3 regions of the Arthrobacter sp. Y3221114 genome follow, and region 2 is predicted to be linked to each of the others. Evidence: riboswitches for the same ligand, from Rfam matches in the RefSeq annotation. Region 2 holds a riboswitch; each other region holds the start of a gene.
What was found. A riboswitch is a leader RNA that binds a small molecule or an ion and turns the genes downstream of it on or off. The one in region 2 is predicted to bind S-adenosylmethionine.

Region 1 (3,345 bases), on a different contig from region 2:
GCTCAGCACCCTGGTCCCGGACGCCGCGGGCGCCCTCTTCGACGCGCTCGGTGCTTCCTCGACCAGCACCGACAAGGCGCTGGACCGGCACTGGCGCAACGCCCGCACCGTGGCGACGCACAACCCGTTCATCTACAAATCCCGAATCGTCGGCGACTGGGAAGTCAACGCCACGGAACCCCCCTTCGTGTGGACCATCGGCGAGGCCATTGCCGACGCCGACCGCCCGCCAGTCAGCCCCGCCGCCCGTTCCGCGGCCGTCTAGGAAGAACGCACACCATGTCCGTATCCACCAGTAATCCAACCCTCGCGGCACCCGAAGCCGCGGCCGGCGCGGCCGGCGCTCCGCGGCTCTCCGGCCGGCTGGGTGTCGCCAGCATCGTGCTCATCGTGCTGGCCGCCGCGTCGCCGCTGGGCGTCATCGGCGGAACCGTCCCGCTGGCCATTGTCAGCGGCAACGGCGCCGGCCTCCCCTTCATCTACCTGCTGGCCATGGCAATTCTGCTGTTGTTTGCCGTCGGCTTCACCACCATGACACCGCATGTGCCAACCGCCGGCGCGTTCTACAGCTACGTCGACAAAGGCCTCGGCCGCAGGGCGGGCCTGGGGGCGGCCTTCGTGGCCCTGCTCTCCTACCTCGCCCTGGAAGCGGGCGTCTACGGCCTCTTCGCCCCGGCGGTCGACGAGGTGGTCCGCGCCTACGGCGGCCCCGAACTGCCCTGGTGGGTGTGGGCCGCGGCCGCGCTGGCGGCCGTCGCCTGGCTGGGACACCGCAACATCGAACTCTCCGGCAAGGTGTTGGCCGTGCTGCTCGTGGCCGAGGTGCTGATCGTGCTGGTCCTGGACGCCTTCATCATCTTTGACGGAGGGGGTGCCGGCGGCCTGTCCACCGGGTTCGCCACCCCGTCCACCGTCCTGTCCGGAGCGCCCGGCATCGCGTTGCTGTTCGCCATCCTGAGTTTCATCGGCTTCGAGGCCACCGCAGTCTTCCGCGACGAAGCACGCGACCCGGACAAGACCATCCCGCGCGCCACCTATGTGGCCCTCATTGTGGTGGGCGCCTTCTACGCCCTCTCCAGCTGGCTGCTGATCAGCGTCTGGGGCGACGACGGAATCGTCCAAAAGGCCACGGACGCGCCGGGCACCATGCTCTCGGAGACCACAACGCTCTATCTGGGCACGGCCGGCAGCCACATCATCCAACTGCTGCTGGCGACCAGCCTCTTCGCCTGCATCCTGTCCTTGCACAACATCGGTTCCCGCTACTTTTTCCAAGTCGCCGGGCAGGGCATCTTCCCGGCCAAGCTGGCCAGCACCCACGCCCGGCACCACTCCCCGCATCTGGCCTCCGCGGCGGCCAACACGGTGGTGGCCCTGTTCCTGCTGGCCGCCGTCGTGGCCGGCTGGGATCCGATCATGCAGTTCTACACCTGGTTCGCCGGCTTCGCGTCGCTGGGAATCGTGGTGCTGATGACGCTGACCAGCGCAGCCGTCCTGGTCTTTTTCCGCCGGAACGGTGCGCCCCTTCGGGACTGGAAACGCACCGTCGCCCCTGCACTCGGACTGATCGGGCTGCTCGGAATCCTGGCGCTGATCCTGCAGAACCTCCCGACCCTGGTTGGCAACAGCGTCCCGCTGGCGGTCGCCGTCGTCGTCCTGATCCTGCTGTGCTTTGCGGCCGGAGCCGTGGTCCGCGCCCAGCGGAGGCAGCCTGTGTCCTGAGTTACCTCGCGTGACGGCACACATTTCCCTCCGGGACGTCCCCGGGTGTCCAATGGAGGGGTACCCATCCAGAGCGGCCGAGAGACCTGGCTTGTTGACGCCGCAGCAACCCCCTCCTTTGAGGAAGGTGCTACCGCCAGGACCGATGGAGAAGCTCGATCTCTCGTTGGTCTTCCGTTGGCAGCCGCATGCCCAACGGAGGGCCGGCGCGGGCTCTTCTCATCAGAAAAGGAGCCTGACATGACCCTGAACAACCCGAACCCCAACCCCCGGCGCCAGATTCGTTTCAACGCCTTCGACATGAACTGCGTGGGCCACCAGTCGCCCGGACTGTGGCGCCACCCGCAGGACAAGTCCGCCAACTACAACACCATCGGCTACTGGACCCACCTGGCGAAGGTGCTGGAAAAGGGCCTGTTCGACGGCCTGTTCATTGCCGACGTGCTCGGCACCTACGACGTCTTCGGGTCCTCCAACGAGACCACGCTGCGCGCCGGCACACAGGTTCCGGTGAATGATCCGTTCATGCTGGTCTCGGCGATGGCCGCAGTGACCGAAAACCTCGGCTTCGGCGTCACCGCCGGCACCGCCTACGAGCACCCGTACCCGTTCGCCCGCCGTCTGGCCACGCTGGACCACCTGACCAACGGACGAGTCGGCTGGAACGTGGTCACCGGTTACCTGCCCTCGGCGGCGCGCAACATGGGCCAGGAAGACCAACTGGAGCACGACGAGCGCTACAACCACGCGGACGAATACCTCGAGGTCATCTACAAGCTGCTCGAGGGCTCGTGGGAGGACGACGCCGTGGTCAAGGACGTCGAGACCGGCGTCTTCACAGACCCGGCCAAGGTCCACGAGATCCGGCACGAGGGCAACTACTTCAAGGTCCCCGGCATCGCGATCACGGAGCCGAGCCCGCAGCGCACCCCGGTCATCTTCCAGGCCGGGGCCTCCAAGCGCGGCACCGAGTTCGCCGCCGGGAACGCCGAGGCGGTGTTCGTGACCTGCCCGACCAAGGAGATGCTCGCGGCGTCGGTGAAGAAGATCCGCGACGCCGTGGAAGCGGCGGGCCGCGACCGCTACGACGTACGCATCTACGCGATGCAGACCGTGGTAACCGGACCGGACACCGCCACCGCGCAGGCCAAATTCGAGGACTACAAGTCCTACGCGGACATCAACGGCGCTCTGGCCCTGATCTCCGGCTGGATGGGCGTTGACCTCTCCACCTACGGCCCGGACGACGTGATCGGCGAAAACGTGAAGTCCAATGCCATCCAGTCCTCGGTGGAGACCTTCCAGAAGGCGTCCGGCGACAGCGGCAAGCCGTGGACCATCCGCCAGCTGGCCGAATGGGTGGGCGTCGGCGGCTTCGGCCCGATCACCGTCGGTTCCGGCGCGGAGGTGGCCGCCAAGCTCGCGGAGTGGGTCGACGAGACCGACGTGGACGGGTTCAACCTGGCCTACGCCATCACCCCGGGCACCTTCGAGGACATCGTGGAATACGTCGTGCCGGAACTGCAGAAGCTGGGCGCCTACCCCACGGAATACGCGCCGGGGACCCTGCGCAACAAGCTCTTCGGCCGCGGCGACAAGCTGCCGGAGAACCACCGCGCCGCC
Region 2 (7,713 bases):
TCGGGCTCCCACGGGCCCATGCCCTCGGTCAGCCCGGCCAGTTGTTCCTGCACCTGGGCGCCGGTGGCATCGGCGAAGGCGACGTTCGACACGTCGTTGGCGGTCAGCCCTTCCGCCAGGGCCTGGGCGGTTGGATCCGGCGACTCCCGCTCCGGGGCGCAGGCAGCCACCGCTACCGCCATCAGCAGGGCCATGATGAGTGCAAGTGCGCGCCGAAGCAATTCTTCTCCCGGATCCGAGGGTGTCCTGTTAGAACCTATAAGCGGCCAGCAGCGATGTCGAGCCGGGCAGCGCGGGCCGGATGGTGCTTGAATGGGTTCCGTCGGGACGTCGGCCTTGGAGCCGGCAAACAGGACAGTTAGGACACCATGACCGAATCCGCTCCCCCAGGTTCCCGCCGTGCCGCGGTGGTCTGGAACCCGTCCAAAAAGTTTAACTTTGACCTGGTGGCGCTGGTCGAGGGCCTGTGCGCCGAAACCGGCTGGCAGCCGCCGCTCTGGCTCGAGACCACTCTGGAGGATCCGGGCGCCGGCCAGGCGCACCAGGCGCTGGAAGCGGGGGTCGACCTGGTGATCGCCGCCGGTGGCGACGGGACGGTGCGCCGGGTGGCCGGCCGGCTGGCGGCAACGGACATGCCGCTGGGCGTGATCCCTTTGGGCACAGGCAACCTGCTGGCCCGAAACCTGGACCTGCCGGTTGACGACCCGGAGACCGCTGTCGGCATCGCGTTGGCCGGCCGGGACCGGCGGATCGACGTCGTCCGGGCCACCGTGGACAAATCGGGCGGCGATTCCGTGTTCCTTGTCATGGCCGGTCTCGGGTTCGATGCTGCTGTCATCGGCGGCACCGACGACGGCCTCAAGGACCGTATTGGGTGGCTGGCGTACGTGGAAGCCGGCCTGCGCAACCTTCCGGGCAAGCCGGTCCGCGCCACGCTCACTATCGACGGCGGGAAGCCCATGACCTTGCGAATGCGCAGCGTGATGGGCGGGAACTGCGGCAAGATCCAGGGCGGATTCGAGATGTTCCCCGGCGCGCAGCTCGACGACGGCCTGCTGGACATCATGACCATCTCCCCGCGTGGCCGGCTGGGCTGGCTAGGCGTGCTGGCCGGGCTCGCCAAACGCGGCCGGAGCGTGGATCCTTCGGTTGACTACTACCAGGGCAAGCACGTGGAGATCTACGCCGGCCGGCCCCAGGAGATGCAGCTGGACGGCGACCATATTGGCATGGGTTCCCGTTTGATGATGCGCGTCGATCCGGGCGCACTCGTGGTGCGGGTGGCGGCGGAATAGAAGCATAACGACGCCGGTGCGCGGCCTCGGGAGTGCCGCTGCTCACATTGCCGACACAGTTCGGAACATATCTTGAGGTACCCGTTGTTGTACGTGCTAGCGTTCAGCGTTTGCCGGTCACCCGCCGGTTGGCTTTTCGTCCCACACCACAAGGGGTTTTCCACCATGATTCGTCGTCGTTTGTCCGTCCTCGGTGCCGCCGCATCAGCCGCCCTGGTGCTGGCCGGCTGCAGCACGTCCTCGCCGTCGGAGTCGGAGCCGGCGACCTCTGCCGCCGCGACCACGCTGCAGGAGATCCAGGACGCAGGCGTGATCACCGTGGGGACCGAGGGGACCTACCGCCCGTTCAGCTTCCACGAAAACGGCACCGGCGACCTGACCGGTTACGACGTCGAAATCGTCACCGCGGTGGCGGAAAAGCTCGGCGTGGACGTGCAGTTTGAAGAGACCCAGTGGGATGCCATCTTCGCCGGGCTGGACGCGGGACGTTTCGACGTGATCGCCAACCAGGTTTCGATCAACGAAGACCGCCTAACCAAGTACGACTTCTCGGATCCGTACACCGTCAGCACCGGCGTAGTCGTCGTGAAGTCGGACAACAACGACATTTCCTCCCTGGCGGATCTGGAGGGCAAAACTTCCGCCCAGTCGCTGACCAGCAACTTCTACAAACTGGCCAAGGCCGCCGGCGCCGAGGTGCAGGCCGTGGAGGGCTGGGCGCAGGCGGTTTCGCTGCTGGAGCAGGGCCGCGTGGACGCCACCGTCAATGACAAGCTGACCTACCTGGACTACCAGGCCACCAACAACAACGAAGCCATCAAGGTAGCCGCCGAAACCGACGAAGAGACGCAGAGCGCCTTCGCCTTCCAGAAGGGCAGCGACGACCTGGTGGAGGCCTTTAACACGGCGCTGGAGGAGTTGCGCGCGGACGGGACGCTGGCGGAGATCTCCGAGAAGTACTTCGGCGCGGACGTCAGCAAGTAGAGGGGCTGGGTCTAAAGGGAAACGCTAACGTAGCCGTATGGACATCGACTGGGAGCTTGTCGGCAGTTCGCTCTGGCCTATCGTCCAGGGCGGGCTGACCGGCACCATCCCCCTCTCGCTGGCCAGTTTCGCCATCGGCCTGGCGCTGGCCCTGGTCGTTGCCCTCATGAGGTTGAGCCGCAACCGGCTCCTGGCCGGCATTGCCCGCGCCTACGTGTCGGTGATCCGCGGCACCCCGCTGCTGGTCCAACTGTTCGTGATCTTCTACGGCCTCCCGTCGATCGGCGTGGTGCTCGACCCGTGGCCGAGCGCGATCATCGCGTTCTCACTGAACGTGGGCGGCTATGCGGCAGAAATCATCCGCGCCGCGATCCTCTCGGTCCCCAAGGGTCAGTGGGAAGCCGGCCACACCATCGGGATGGCCGGCACCACCACCCTGCGCAGGATCATCCTGCCGCAGGCTGCGCGCGTATCGGTGCCGCCGCTGTCCAATACCTTCATCTCCCTGGTCAAGGACACCTCCCTCGCCTCGCTGATCCTGGTGACCGAGGCGTTCCGTGCGGCTCAGGAGATTGCGGCGTTCAGCCAGGAGTTCATGCTGCTCTACATAGAGGCCGCGGTTGTCTACTGGGTGTTCTGCCTGGTGCTGTCCGCCGGGCAGTCCCGACTGGAGAAGAGACTGGAACGCTATGTCGCCCACTGACATCCCTGCCGCCCCCGGCCCGCAGCCCGGCGCAGCCGGGCCCGTGCTCTCCGTGGAGGGGCTGCGCAAGTCCTTCGGCAGCAACCAGGTGCTCAAGTCCATCGACCTGTCCGTCCAGACGGGCGGGGTACTGGCCCTCATCGGGCCCTCCGGATCGGGCAAAACCACAGTGCTGCGTTGCCTGAACGGCTTGGAAACCCCCGACGGCGGCCGGGTCGCCTTTTCCGGCGGCCCAGCCGTGGACTTCGGTTCGCCGGTGAACCGGAAACAGATCGCCGCCCTGCGAGACCGCAGCGCCATGGTGTTCCAGCACTACAACCTGTTTCCCCACATGACCGTGCTGCAGAACATCATCGAGGGCCCGGTCCAGGTGCAGAAGCGGCCCAAGGCCGAAGCCGTGCGCGAGGCCAGGTCGCTGCTGGACCGCGTCGGGCTGTCCGGCAAGGAAGACCAGTACCCGCATCAGCTCTCCGGCGGGCAGCAGCAGCGGGTCGGCATTGTCCGGGCCCTGGCGCTCAAACCCTCGCTGCTGTTGTTCGACGAGCCCACGTCGGCGCTGGATCCCGAACTGGTGGGCGACGTGCTGCACGTGATCAAGGAACTGGCCGACGAAGGCTGGACCATGGCCCTGGTGACCCACGAGCTGGCCTTCGCCCGTGAGGTGGCCAGCGAAGTAGTGTTCATGGACGGCGGCGTGGTCGTCGAACGCGGGCACCCCGAACAGGTGCTGCGCGAACCGAAGGAAGAGCGCACCCAGCAGTTCGTCCACCGGCTGCTGAACCCGTTCTAACGCCACGCCCACCCAAAATTCATCTGATGTCCATTGGGATGGCAGAATGTAAACTTCCATGCACCGTTCCGCATGGCAGGCTCGTTCCGGCCGGAAGCTTCCATCCCGCGTTTTCTCCTCTGCGGAAACCTCCGGCCACGAAAGGCAGAACCATGGCCACCTCCTTGGCTACCAAGTCCTTGACGGCACAGACGGCTTCCGAGGCGCACGATCTTCTGAATGCTGCGGTCGAAGAGTTGCAAAAGATCGCGGCCCTCGACGGCGATTGCGGCATCCTGGTCACGCGCACCGGCCCCGGACATTTCACCGTGGAGCTGAGCGACGACGTGCCCTACGGCATCACCCAGGAATCCCATCTGTACTAAGCCGCGTGCGGGCCGGTCATGTTTTGTGACGCCGGCCGGACCTCCGGAATGAAGCAACGGCCGGCCCCGGTGGGATAATTTCGCCCATGGCTCCAGCAATTGCGTACCAAGGCGAACCCGGCTCGAACTCCCATATGGCTTGCCGTGAAGTGCGCCCCGGTTGGGAAGCGGTGCCGTGTGCCAGCTTCGAGGACGCCTTCGCCGCCGTCACGGGCGGCGAGGCCGAACTGGCCATGATTCCCATCGACAACTCGATCGCCGGCCGGGTGGCGGACATCCACGCACTGCTGCCCAAGACCACCCTGCAGATCGTGGAGGAATTTTTCCTGCCCATCCGTTTCAGCCTGCTGGGCATACGCGGGGCCACCGTGGAGCAGGCCAGGGAGGTGCACAGCCACATCCACGCGCTGGGCCAGTGCCGGAAGCTTATCCGCAGGCTCGGGCTTACTCCGGTGATCGCCGGCGACACCGCAGGTTCGGCCCGAGAGGTGGCCGAGTGGAACGACCCGGCCAAGGTCTCGCTGGCGCCGCCGATGGCTGCCGAGCTCTACGGCCTGGAAGTCTTCGCCGAAAATGTCGAAGACGATCCGACGAACACCACCCGGTTCGTGGTGCTGGCCGACCGCCGGCCGGTCCCGTCCCGCGAAGATTTGCCCGGCCCGGCCGTGACCAGCTTCGTCTTCCGTGTGCGGAACGTGCCGTCGGCGCTGTACAAGGCCCTGGGCGGATTCGCCACCAACGGCATCAACATGACCAGGCTGGAGAGCTACATGGTGGGCGGCGAGTTTGCCGCCACCATGTTCATGGTGGACGTCGAAGGGCACCCGGACGACCAGGCCATGGTCCACGCCTTCGAGGAACTGGACTTCTTCACCACGGAAATCCGCATTCTGGGCGTCTACCCTGCGCATCCGTTCCGCCAACAGACCGTGCGCCCCGGCGGCGTCGCCCGGTAGCAGTCGGGCGACAGCCGTCGGGCAACAGCCGTCAGGCGGCAACCGTCGGGCAGCCGCAAGTAAAACGCGGCATTTGACGAAGTATTACCGGCGTTTGACCCAGGCCCTTCCCCGCTCTTAGCGTGGAGACGAATCAAGAGTGCCAACTGCACAGCCCTGGCTGGTTGGCCGGCAACCCTCTACCGTAGCGGGGTGCTCCAGGTGATGATTCGGCCCGCCGGGTATGTCGGCAGGCAAGTACGCGTATCCTCCCGCAGCAGCCCGGCAGCAGCGGATGCGCCCAAGCCCCAAGGACGCCATGTCGCTACACAATGACCTGACACCCAACACATTGCGCTCCGCCTTCGGCCGCTTCCCCTCGGGTATCGCGGCGCTGTGCGCGATCGTCGACGGCGAGCCCCAGGGCATCGTCGCCTCCTCGTTCACCGTCGGCGTCTCCCTCGAGCCGCCGCTAGTGATGTTCGCCGTGCAAAACACCTCCCGGACCTGGCCGGTGGTCCGGCGGGCCGACCGGATCGGAGTCTCGGTGCTCGGCACCGGGCACGACGGCGTCTGCCGCCAGATCGCGTCCAAGAACGGTGACCGCTTTGCCGGACTCCGCCTGCACGGCACGGACGACGGCGCGCTGTTCCTGCACGACGCGGCGCTGTGGCTGGACTGCTCGGTGCACCAGGAGGTCCCGGCCGGGGACCACCACGTCGTGCTGCTGCAGGTGCACGGCCTGTCCACGCACGACGGCACCCACGAGCCCCTGGTCTTCCACGATTCCGGGTTCCGCCGGCTGGAACAGCCGGCCTTCGTCTAGGCAGAAAAGTTCCCGCACCGGCGGCAGCCGTCGGCTAGGGCAGCGGCCTTCCCCGGGCCGCCACCCACAGGGAGTACCACTCCTGGCGGGTCATCGCCGCTCCGACCGCCTCCGCCTGGGCGCAGGCCCGGATCCGGTCCGGGCTGCTGGTACCGATGACAGGCCGGATGCCCGCGGGATGCCGCAGCAGCCAGCCCAGCACCACGGCTTCCGGAGGGCAGCCCTTGTCCCGGGCAAGTTCCGTGACCAGGGCAGCGGCCGAATGGTCCGCGGAGAGTGGGGCATCCGCCCGTGCGGAAGCATCCGTCGTCACAGCCCCCTCTGCCGTCCGGCCGTGATTCTGCCCGGTCCCGGCGGCGGGCGTTCCCGCGCCGGCCGCCGCGTCGGCCAGGCCTGCCGCACGGCCGCTGTAGCGGCCCTGGGCCAGCGCGCCCCAGGCCTGCAGTTCCACCCCGTTGGCGGCGCAGTATTCCAAGGTGCCGTGCGGGAACCTGGTGCCCGTTCCGTCCGGGTGGTTCACCAGCACGGCGGACTCCAGCCAGTCGCGTCGGTACAGGCTCATTTCGAGCTGGTTCACCGCCAGCGGCTCGTCCAGCGCCGACTGCAGCCAGCGCATTTGGTCGCCGGACATGTTCGAGACACCAAGCCGGCGGACCTTCCCGGCCATCCGGAGCTCGTTGAACGCCGCGGCGATCTCTTCGGCCGGCGCCAGCGGGTCCGGCCGGTGGATCAGCAACGTGTCCAGGTGATCGGTATGCAGCCGGCGCAGGCTTTCGTCGGTGCGGGCCAGGATGGCTTCGCGCGAGGAGTCGTACTGCCCGGCCAGGCCGGGGACCGGCAGCCGGATGCCGCATTTGCCCTGCAGCTGGATCGAGTCGCGCAGCTCGGGACGTTCGGCCAGCACCCGCCCGAACGCCGCCTCGGCCTTGCCGTGGGCGTAGATGTCGGCGTGGTCGAACGTCGTGATCCCGGCCTCCAGCGCCGCCGCGACGGCCACATGCGCGGCGGCGACGTCGGCCGCTTCCAGCGGCCCGCTCCCCCAGCCGCCGCCCAAACCCATGCACCCGAAAATGAGCCGGGATCCGGCGTCGTCCATTGGTAGTTCCCCCTTCGCTGGGCAGGTTCCCAGCGTACGACGGCGGCGCCCGGGGAGGCATCGGCGCCGGCAACCCGGGGTGACGCAGACACCGAAGATCTTGCCTCGCAGCAGGGCGGGCCCTGCCCGATGGGCCACCCGCACCACAGGCTCGTCCCCCGGCCCCGTGAGGCGGTTCACCAGTGGCGGCTCAGCGTGTCCCAAGCTTCACCCGGTGTGGCGGCGGAGGAACGCCACGCTGCGCTCCAGCACCTGCCATGCCGCCTCCAGCTCCAGGTTGAACTGGAACTGGTGCCCCAGCCCGGCGCCCGTTTGGGGGAAGAACTCCTCCACCACCGCGCCCTTGGCCCGCAGTGCTTCGACCAGCCCGAGCGAGTGCGGCAGCAACGGGTCGGTGTTGCCTGCAGAAACGAGAGCCGGCGGGTAGTTGGCGCCCACATGCCGCGCAACGGAGGCCAGGGCGATGTACGGCCGCTCCAGATAGTCCTTTGCCCCGGTGTAGGACCACAGCACCGTCCGCAGGTAGTTCTGGTTCCCGGCTTGGTCCGCCCCGGCGAGCGATAGATCGTACGCCCCGCAGTGCAACAGCACGGCGCGCAGCCGGTCCGGCCTGGTGGGCGAGGCAATGCCCAGCCTCTTGGCATAGTCAGGGTCGGCGATGACCAGCGCCAGTTGCGCAGCGATCTGTGCGCCCGCCGAGTCCCCGGCCAGCACGATCC
Region 3 (7,713 bases), on a different contig from region 2:
GGTCTCGACGAACGCCGGACCGACCTTCTCCAGCACCGCGCGCTGCTTCTCGCCCGGGGCGGCCTCCACGTCCAGGTTGCTGCGCTCGCTGATCACCTTGGTGGCGACCTCGAGGTCCAGGGCGGCAACATCGGCCAGGATCTGCGCGGTTTCCGCGGGGTTCTCGGCGGCCCAGGCGCGGGCCTTCTCGTAGGCGTTCACCACGGCCTGCGCAAGCTCTGGTTCCTCCTCCAGGAAGGACTCCGTGGCGTTCAGGAAACCGTACGTATTGAAGTCCAGGTTCCGGTAGAACAGTTCGGCGCCGTCCTGCTCGGCTCCGGCCATGATCGGATCCAGGCCAGACCAGGCGTCGACGGAGCCCTGCTGCAGGGCGGTCAGGCCGTCGGCGTGCTGCAGGTTCTGCACGGTCACGTCGTCGGCGGAGAGGCCGGCCTCTTCCAGGGACTGCAGCAGGAAGAAGTAGGGGTCGGTGCCCTTGGTGGCGGCCACCGACTTGCCCTTGAGGTCCTGGACGGACTCGATGCCGGAGTCGGGCAGCGCCACGAGGGCCGCCCATTCCGGCTGCGAGAAGAGGCTGATGGTCTTGATCGGCGAGCCGTTGGCGCGGGCAAGCAGCGCCGCGGAACCGGCGGTGGATCCGACGTCGACCGCCCCGGAGCGCAGCGCCTCGTTGGCCTTGTTGGAACCGGCCGACTGCACCCAGTTCACCTCGACACCGTCGTCGGCCAAGGTGGCCTCCAGCCAGCCCTTTTCCTTGATGACCAGGCTCAGCGGGTTGTAGGTGGCGAAGTCGATGTTGAGCACGCCGTCGCCGGTGCCCTGGGCGGCGGTGGCTTCGGAATCCTCACCGGCAACGCAGCCGGTAAGGGCCAGCGAGGCGGTGGCGGCAACGGCGGCGGCGCCCAGGAGCGGGCGGCGGGAAAAACGGCTGGCAAGCGACATGGTGGTTCCTTTGAACGGTGTGCGGAACAGGAGAGATTCCGCGACGGATGATTTTGGGCGCGAACGGCCCGGGAATTGCTTGACTTGATGAGTGGTGACGGCGGCCCTAATGGCCGTCGACGCCGAGGCTTTCGAGCAGCGAGCGGCGCATTCGGGCCAGCTCGACCGAACCGCGGTCCCGCGGACGGTCGCCGGGAACATCGACGGTGCGCACGATCGTGGCGCCGTCGTCCTCGCAGCCTTCTTCCTTGCCGAGCACGATGATTCTGTCCGCCAGTTGCAGGGCTTCATCCACGTCGTGGGTCACCAGCAGCACGGTGGTGGGTTCCGCCGCGTGGATATCGAGCAGCAAATCCTGCATCTTGATCCGGGTCAGCGCGTCCAGCGCGCCAAACGGTTCGTCCAGCAGCAGCACGCCGGGGTTGCGGGCCAACGCCCGGGCCAGGGATGCCCGCTGGGCCATGCCGCCGGAGACCTCGCGCGGCCGGTGCTTGGCGAAGGTGGCCAGGCCGACCAGTTCCAGCAGCCGGGCGACCTTGGTCTTGCCCTGCTTGGCACTGGAGCTCTTGGGCAGGCCGATGGCCACGTTGGCCTGCAGGGTGTGCCACGGCAGCAGCCGCGGTTCCTGGAACGCGACGGCGCAGCGGGAGTCGATGCCCTGGACCGGCGTGCCGTCGATCTCCACGGTGCCGGCGCTGGGCGAGTCGAGGCCGGCGGTGGCGCGCAGCAAGGTGGACTTGCCACAGCCGGACGGGCCCAGGATGGCCAGCACCTCGCCGGGACGGACATCGAAGTTTACGTCGCGCAGCACGGTGTGGGCCTGGGCTCCCGTGCCGAACGTCCGGTTCAGGCCGCGGAAGGAAACGGCCAGGGCGGAGTCGGAACGGGCCGCGGGTGCAGCGGAAGCGGGAGCCGCGTGGCGGGACGACGACAGTACTGCAGTCATGGGATCACTCCATCGATCCTGGCAGTAGCACCCTACGGATCAAGCCGTGCGGCCCGGCTTCCGCCGGCCGTACCCGTGGCTTGTCACCTCGTTATCACCGGCAGTCTGGGTGGGCTTCCGGTGACCAGGGTTGCTGCGGCGTCGTCGATCCAGGTCTCTCGGCCGCTCGGGATGGTCACCACCAACTAAACGGCACCTGCGGCACTCCCGGCAAACTGCCCGTAACAATGATCCGTAACAAAGACGCGACGAAAGTCTGCCGTAACAAACGCGGCGAGCCGCTCGTGGGGGAACCTACCGGGAAACAACCACTTCCCCGCTATCCATGGACGCACCTTCGGGGCAATGGCAGGATGACCGCATGAAAATCAGCAGACAGATCATCGTGTTCGACGCCGCCGACCTCGCGGCGGAGAGCACCTTCTGGGCCAGCCTCCTGGACGGGACGGTCGAGGCCGAAGACGACTGGCACACGGTGATGGTGAACGGCGAGCCTCGGCTGGGATTCCAGCTTGCACCCAACCACATTCCGCCTGACTGGCCGGACGGGACGCCGCAGCAGATCCACCTGGACCTCTACATCGACGATCTCGCGGCCGCGCATGAACAGGCGACGTCATTGGGCGCCAAGCTGCTCAAGCCGGCCAACGACCCGGCGGCCGCCTCGGGGTTCCAGGTGTATGCCGACCCCGCCGGACACCCCTTCTGCCTCTGCTGGGACGCGTAACGGCGGCCCATGTACACCCCTCTTCTGCCCCCCTGATTGAAGGCTTTACTCCCCCTTCTTGCGAGCCCCACGACCAATCACGAACAAGAGACAGATCATGCCAACCGCTGTAAACCATGACCCCACGCTGCCCTGGACTGCGAGGATTAGAGACAACACAAGGACGACCCCGGCGACTGTGGCGAGAATCCAAAGGGATGTGCGCACTGTTCCTCCTGTATTCATCGGGACATGGACTGAATCTATCTTGATGCAGCTGGGGGTAGCCCCGCGTACGGGCGCACCCGGGCCCGCCCGTACATGCCGCTCATGGAAGCGTACGGGTATCCACTGCGATGCCGGCGACCGGGGGTATACCCCTTCGGGCCCGCGTCAGCGCCCTCCCGGGTCATAACGACGGCAATGCCTCCTCCCGCCCATGAGCCGCCGACGACGCCGCCTCCTCCTCCCGCCCATGAGCCGCCGACGTCGGCCGCCTCCTCCTCCCGCCCATGAGCCGCCGATGTCGGCCGCTGCTCCCGGTGCCCGCGTGGCGGACAAGCGGGCCTGGCAGTCAGGCGGGCGGATCCGCCGGGATGAGGACCGTGGAGAACAAGCGGCGGTGCCGCCCCTCTTCCGGGCCGTTGGCCGCCACCTTCTGCGCGGCCGCCCTGATGGCGGAGGTGAATTCCTCGAACTCTTCGTCCGTCATCCAGAGAGCGGTCTGCCGGTAGCCGGCGCCGTCGCGCAGGAAATCCGGATTCTCCCTGGCGGTGTACTGGTCGAAGGCCGCCAGCAGTCCGGCCGCGAAGGCCATGAAGCCGCGACGGTGGTCCTCGGCTGTCATGGAGGCCAAATCGTCTTCGGCCACCGAACTCTTGGCAACGTCCAGCCGGAAGGTGCGTTCGGTGGTGCCGCGGACCGGCCTTTCCTGGGCCACCGCCAGCACGCCGGCCTTGGAGAGCGTGCCGATGTGCCGGTAAAGCGTTGCCGTGGGAATGTCGGGGAGTTCGGCGGAGATCTCCGCCGTGGTCAGCTCGCGGTTGCCCAGCAGCGTCTGGACAATCCGCAGGCGCACCGGGTGCAGGATCAGGTCGGCGCTCGGCGAGGAGGACATGGCTCTACATTCTCACGGTTGACATTGTTCTTACAACTGATAATAATCGTACTGTCCGGCACGGGAACCGGGCTCGAACGACCAAGACGCGAGCAATAAACGACCCGAAGGGAGGCGCAGTGGCGGCGATAGTGGTGGGGAACAAGGACGTCCTGCTGGAGTTGGACCGGTTTGAGAAAGTTGCGGGGCTGCTCGGCGACCAACGTTTCCCGCTGTCTGCGGTGACCTCCGTCCGGGTGCTCGCGGACGCCTTCGACGGCGTCCACGGCCTGCGGGCGCCCGGGCTTGCGATCCCGGGACGGACTCTGGTGGGAACATGGCGCGGCCGCGGCAGGACCATCGCCGTCGCCCGCCGCGGTACCCCGGCAGTGCAGCTTGACCTGAACGGGCAAAAGTACGCCCGGGTAGTTGCGTCGCTTCCCGATGCGGAGGATGTTGCGGCCCGGATCCGTGCCGCCGCCGGCCTGCCCGCCGGGCAATCGGTCACGGAAGAAGAGGTCCGCTTCTCCTCCGGGACCGTGCAGCTGGCCGGAACATGGGCCAAGCCGGCCGGCAAGATTCGTGCCGTGGCGCTGATCCTGCCCGGTTCCGGACCGATCGACCGCAATGCCGACCATAAACGGATGCCGTTGGGCATCAGCCGTGACCTGGCAAACGCGCTGGCCGGCCACGGGATCGCTTCACTGCGCTACGACAAGCGCGGCACGGGCGCCTCGAAGGGAAGCTTTTGGGCGGCCGGTTTCCGTCAGAACACCGACGACGCCGCTGCCGCCCTGCGATGGATGGTCACGCAAAAGGCAGGGGGCCTGCCGGTGTTCCTGGTCGGCCACAGCGAAGGCAGCTACCACGCAGCGGCCGTGGCGGCAGATCCCGGCACGCAGGTGGATGGCGCGGTGCTGCTTTCAGCCTCGGCACAGACAGGCTTTGAGACAGGCAGATGGCAGACAGCCCAGATCAGCGACGCGCTGCCCGCATTTCCGCGCTTGCTGCTGAAGCTCTTCCGCCAGGATCTGGTCAAGATGCAGGCGAAGTCGGTGGAAAAACTTCGGACCACCACCCAGGACGTGGTGCGCATGCAGGGCCGTAAAATCAACGCCCTCTGGCATCGGGAGTTCCTCGACTTTGACCCCGTTCCGTACCTGGGGCGCCTACAAATGCCGGTGCTGGCCATCACGGGCGCCAAGGACGTGCAGGTGGACCCGGCCGACCTGGACATCATCGCGGCCACCGTTCCCGGCCCGGCCACGACCCGGAAGATCGACGACCTGTCGCATTTGCTGCGCCGGGACCCGAACGCTCCGACCCTCTCCGACTACAAGCGCCAGATCCGCGAGCCCGTGGACGCTGAACTGCTCGAACTGGTGGGGCGTTGGATCTCCGAGCAGGCCGGCACCGCCTCCGGAACGTCCGGTGCGGCTGGAACTTCTGCCCCCGGGCAGCTGGCTCGCTAGTCACTGAGCGCACGGAGGGCCCCCAGAGCTGCCGCATGGCATTGGAGCCGCCCGAGATTGGGTATCTGCCTCTCGGTGAGGCGGCAGTGCGCGGGCGGTTCCGGTGCAGAAGAGTCGCGGGTAGGGTCGAGCCATGGCACACCAGAATGACCCTAAAGTCGTCCGGCGGCTGCTGGAAACCCCGGGCCGCTGGGCCGTCGTCGGCTTGTCCACGAACCCGTACCGGGTGGCCATGCGCATTTCCCGGTACCTGATGGACCAACTGGACATGGAAGTCGTTCCCGTCAACCTGAAAGGCGACGACGTCCTCGGCTTGACCGGTTACCAAAAGCTCGCGGACATCCAGGGCGAGATCGACGTGGTGGATTGCTTCGTGAATTCGCAGAAGGTCGGACCGGTCGTGGACCAGGCGATCGAAGTCGGTGCCAAGGCGGTGTGGCTCCAGCTGGGCGTCGTCGACGAAGCCGCCGCGGACCGGGCCAAGGCGGCCGGCCTGGACGTAGTCATGGACACCTGCCCGGCGATCGAGGCCCCGCACTTCGGCCTCTAGCCCCGGCGCCCGTAACATTACGCCCCGGGACGTCACGGCCTGTCACGTGCTTCCCGGCGCCGGATCGGCCCCTGCATACTCAACTCCGAGATCAAGAGTCCCAACGACAAGCTCTGGCTGGTTGGGCGGCAACCCTCTCCCGTAGCGGGGTGCCCCAGATGAGGATCCGGCCGCGCACAACACCGTGCCCGGCAAGTACGGCCCCCGCCAGGCTGCGCCGCCAACCGTGATGGTTGCTGCGCCGCAGGCAGGCGGGAGCCCCGCCTTGAGGAGCCAACATGACCGCCGTCGTGACCGAAATCAACCCCCAGACCGGCCGATCCCCGTGGGCCGGGCGGGCTACCGCCGAAGAACTGGCCCACTGGCAGCAGATAGCCGAAGGCGTTGCCGCCGCACTGGCGCCGGACGTGCTGGAGCGCGACCGCCGCAACGCCGACCCGTACGCCGAGGTGGAGCTGCTGCGCAACTCCGGGCTGCTCAACCTGATCATCCCGGCCGAATGGGGCGGCGAGGGCGGGCACTGGGAAAGCGCGCTGCACGCCGTGCGCATCCTGGCCCGCACCGACGCGTCGATCGCGCAGATTCTCGGCTACCACTACGCCAACCTGGGCGCCGTCGTCTTCTACGGCGATGCGCAGGTCCAGGAACGCCTGCTCCGCCGCTCCGCGCTCGGCCGCTGGTCCTGGGGCGACTCCGTGAACCCCGTGGACCCGAATCTGGAACTGGTTCCCGACGGCGACGGCTACCGGCTGAATGGCATCAAGCACTTCTCCACCGGCGCTTCCGTCGGTGACGCCATCCTGGTCAACGCCGTGATCACGGCCGGGCCGGCGCAGGGCACGTTCCTGGCCCTAGCGCTGGAGCATGACAGAACGGGCATCGACTACCTCGGGGACTGGGACGCGCTGGGCCAACGCCTCTCGGCCAGTGGTTCGGTGAAGTACGACGGCGTGCAGGTCACCGCCGCGGACATCATCGGCGAGGTAGGGGATGAGCCTTTCTCCACACTGGTCACCCCGTACATCCAGCTGGCCTTCGGCAACCTCTACCTGGGCATCGCGCAGGGGGCGCTGGACCGCGGACGCCGGATCACGCTGGCGCGCCGGAACTCCTGGTTCCTCAGCACGCAGGAGACCTACGCCCAGGATCCGCTCACCCAGCGGGTCTACGGCGAGCTGGCTTCGCGGGTTGCCGCGGTGGAAGCCCTGGCCCACCGGACGAATGCACGGTTCGACGCGGTCATCGCCGCCGGCGCGCAGCTGACCGCGGAAGCCCGGGCGGACATCGCGATCGAGATCGCGCGGCTCAAGGTCGTGTCCACCGAGGTGGGCGTGGACGTGGCGAACCGTATCTTCGAGACCACCGGCTCGTCCTCCGCGAAAACCGAGGTCGGGCTGGACATTTTCTGGCGGAACATCCGCACTCACACGCTGCACGACCCGGTCGACTACAAGAAGGTAGAGGTCGGCGCCAACTACCTGCTCGGGGACGTCCAGCCGATTTCGCTCTACACCTGACCCGCGCCTAGCGCAGGCAATATTCCCCGCCGCCCGCGGGCCCCATCATGACTGCCCGCCGCCCGCGGGCCCCATCCGGCTGCCCGCCGGCCGCGGGCCCCATCACGACTGCCCGCCGACCGCGGGCCCCATCACGACTGCCCGCCGACCGCGGGCCCCATCACCCCGCCCTCGCGGCAGAACCTCCAGGAGAACCAGCATGACTGAAACCATTGACGACATCGCCACGGCCTTCCACGCCGCAGCCGCCAAGTACCGTCCGATCTTCGCGCGCATCGCAGCCGGGGCGCTGAGCCGCGAGCTCACCCGCGAGCTGCCGTTTGAACAGATCGGCTGGCTGAAGGACGCCGGCTTCGGCGCCGCCCGGATTCCGGCCGAGTTCGGAGGCGACGGGCTGGACTGGGAAGAGTTCACCCAACTCTTGATCGAGCTGGGCGCCGCAGACAGCAATATTCCGCAGGCGCTGCGTTCGCACATTGCCTTG

Region 1: linked by a shared signal. The riboswitch ahead of AC5RV3_RS11440 (LLM class flavin-dependent oxidoreductase) and the one ahead of AC5RV3_RS05270 (flavin reductase family protein) in region 2 are both predicted to bind S-adenosylmethionine.
Region 3: linked by a shared signal. The riboswitch ahead of AC5RV3_RS11455 (acyl-CoA dehydrogenase family protein) and the one ahead of AC5RV3_RS05270 (flavin reductase family protein) in region 2 are both predicted to bind S-adenosylmethionine.

Annotation. Positions count from the first base shown of each region.
Region 1 is NZ_JBNHHW010000004.1:398,136-401,480, reverse strand. It holds gene AC5RV3_RS11450 (acyl-CoA dehydrogenase family protein) at 1-265, shown strand, start outside; gene AC5RV3_RS11445 (APC family permease) at 280-1,722, shown strand; SAM riboswitch class I at 1,784-1,874, shown strand; gene AC5RV3_RS11440 (LLM class flavin-dependent oxidoreductase) at 1,963-3,345, shown strand, end outside.
Region 2 is NZ_JBNHHW010000002.1:256,553-264,265, forward strand. It holds gene AC5RV3_RS05235 (penicillin-binding transpeptidase domain-containing protein) at 1-221, opposite strand, end outside; gene AC5RV3_RS05240 (diacylglycerol/lipid kinase family protein) at 369-1,295, shown strand; gene AC5RV3_RS05245 (amino acid ABC transporter substrate-binding protein) at 1,461-2,279, shown strand; gene AC5RV3_RS05250 (amino acid ABC transporter permease) at 2,323-2,982, shown strand; gene AC5RV3_RS05255 (amino acid ABC transporter ATP-binding protein) at 2,969-3,772, shown strand; gene AC5RV3_RS05260 (hypothetical protein) at 3,925-4,137, shown strand; gene AC5RV3_RS05265 (prephenate dehydratase) at 4,224-5,093, shown strand; SAM riboswitch class IV at 5,225-5,339, shown strand; gene AC5RV3_RS05270 (flavin reductase family protein) at 5,392-5,898, shown strand; gene AC5RV3_RS05275 (aldo/keto reductase) at 5,933-6,994, opposite strand; gene AC5RV3_RS05280 (alpha/beta hydrolase) at 7,202-7,713, opposite strand, start outside.
Region 3 is NZ_JBNHHW010000004.1:402,188-409,900, reverse strand. It holds gene AC5RV3_RS11485 (aliphatic sulfonate ABC transporter substrate-binding protein) at 1-942, opposite strand, end outside; gene AC5RV3_RS11480 (ABC transporter ATP-binding protein) at 1,049-1,888, opposite strand; gene AC5RV3_RS11475 (VOC family protein) at 2,250-2,615, shown strand; gene AC5RV3_RS11470 (helix-turn-helix domain-containing protein) at 3,169-3,711, opposite strand; gene AC5RV3_RS11465 (alpha/beta hydrolase) at 3,831-5,162, shown strand; gene AC5RV3_RS11460 (CoA-binding protein) at 5,296-5,712, shown strand; SAM riboswitch class IV at 5,802-5,916, shown strand; gene AC5RV3_RS11455 (acyl-CoA dehydrogenase family protein) at 5,991-7,229, shown strand; gene AC5RV3_RS11450 (acyl-CoA dehydrogenase family protein) at 7,429-7,713, shown strand, end outside.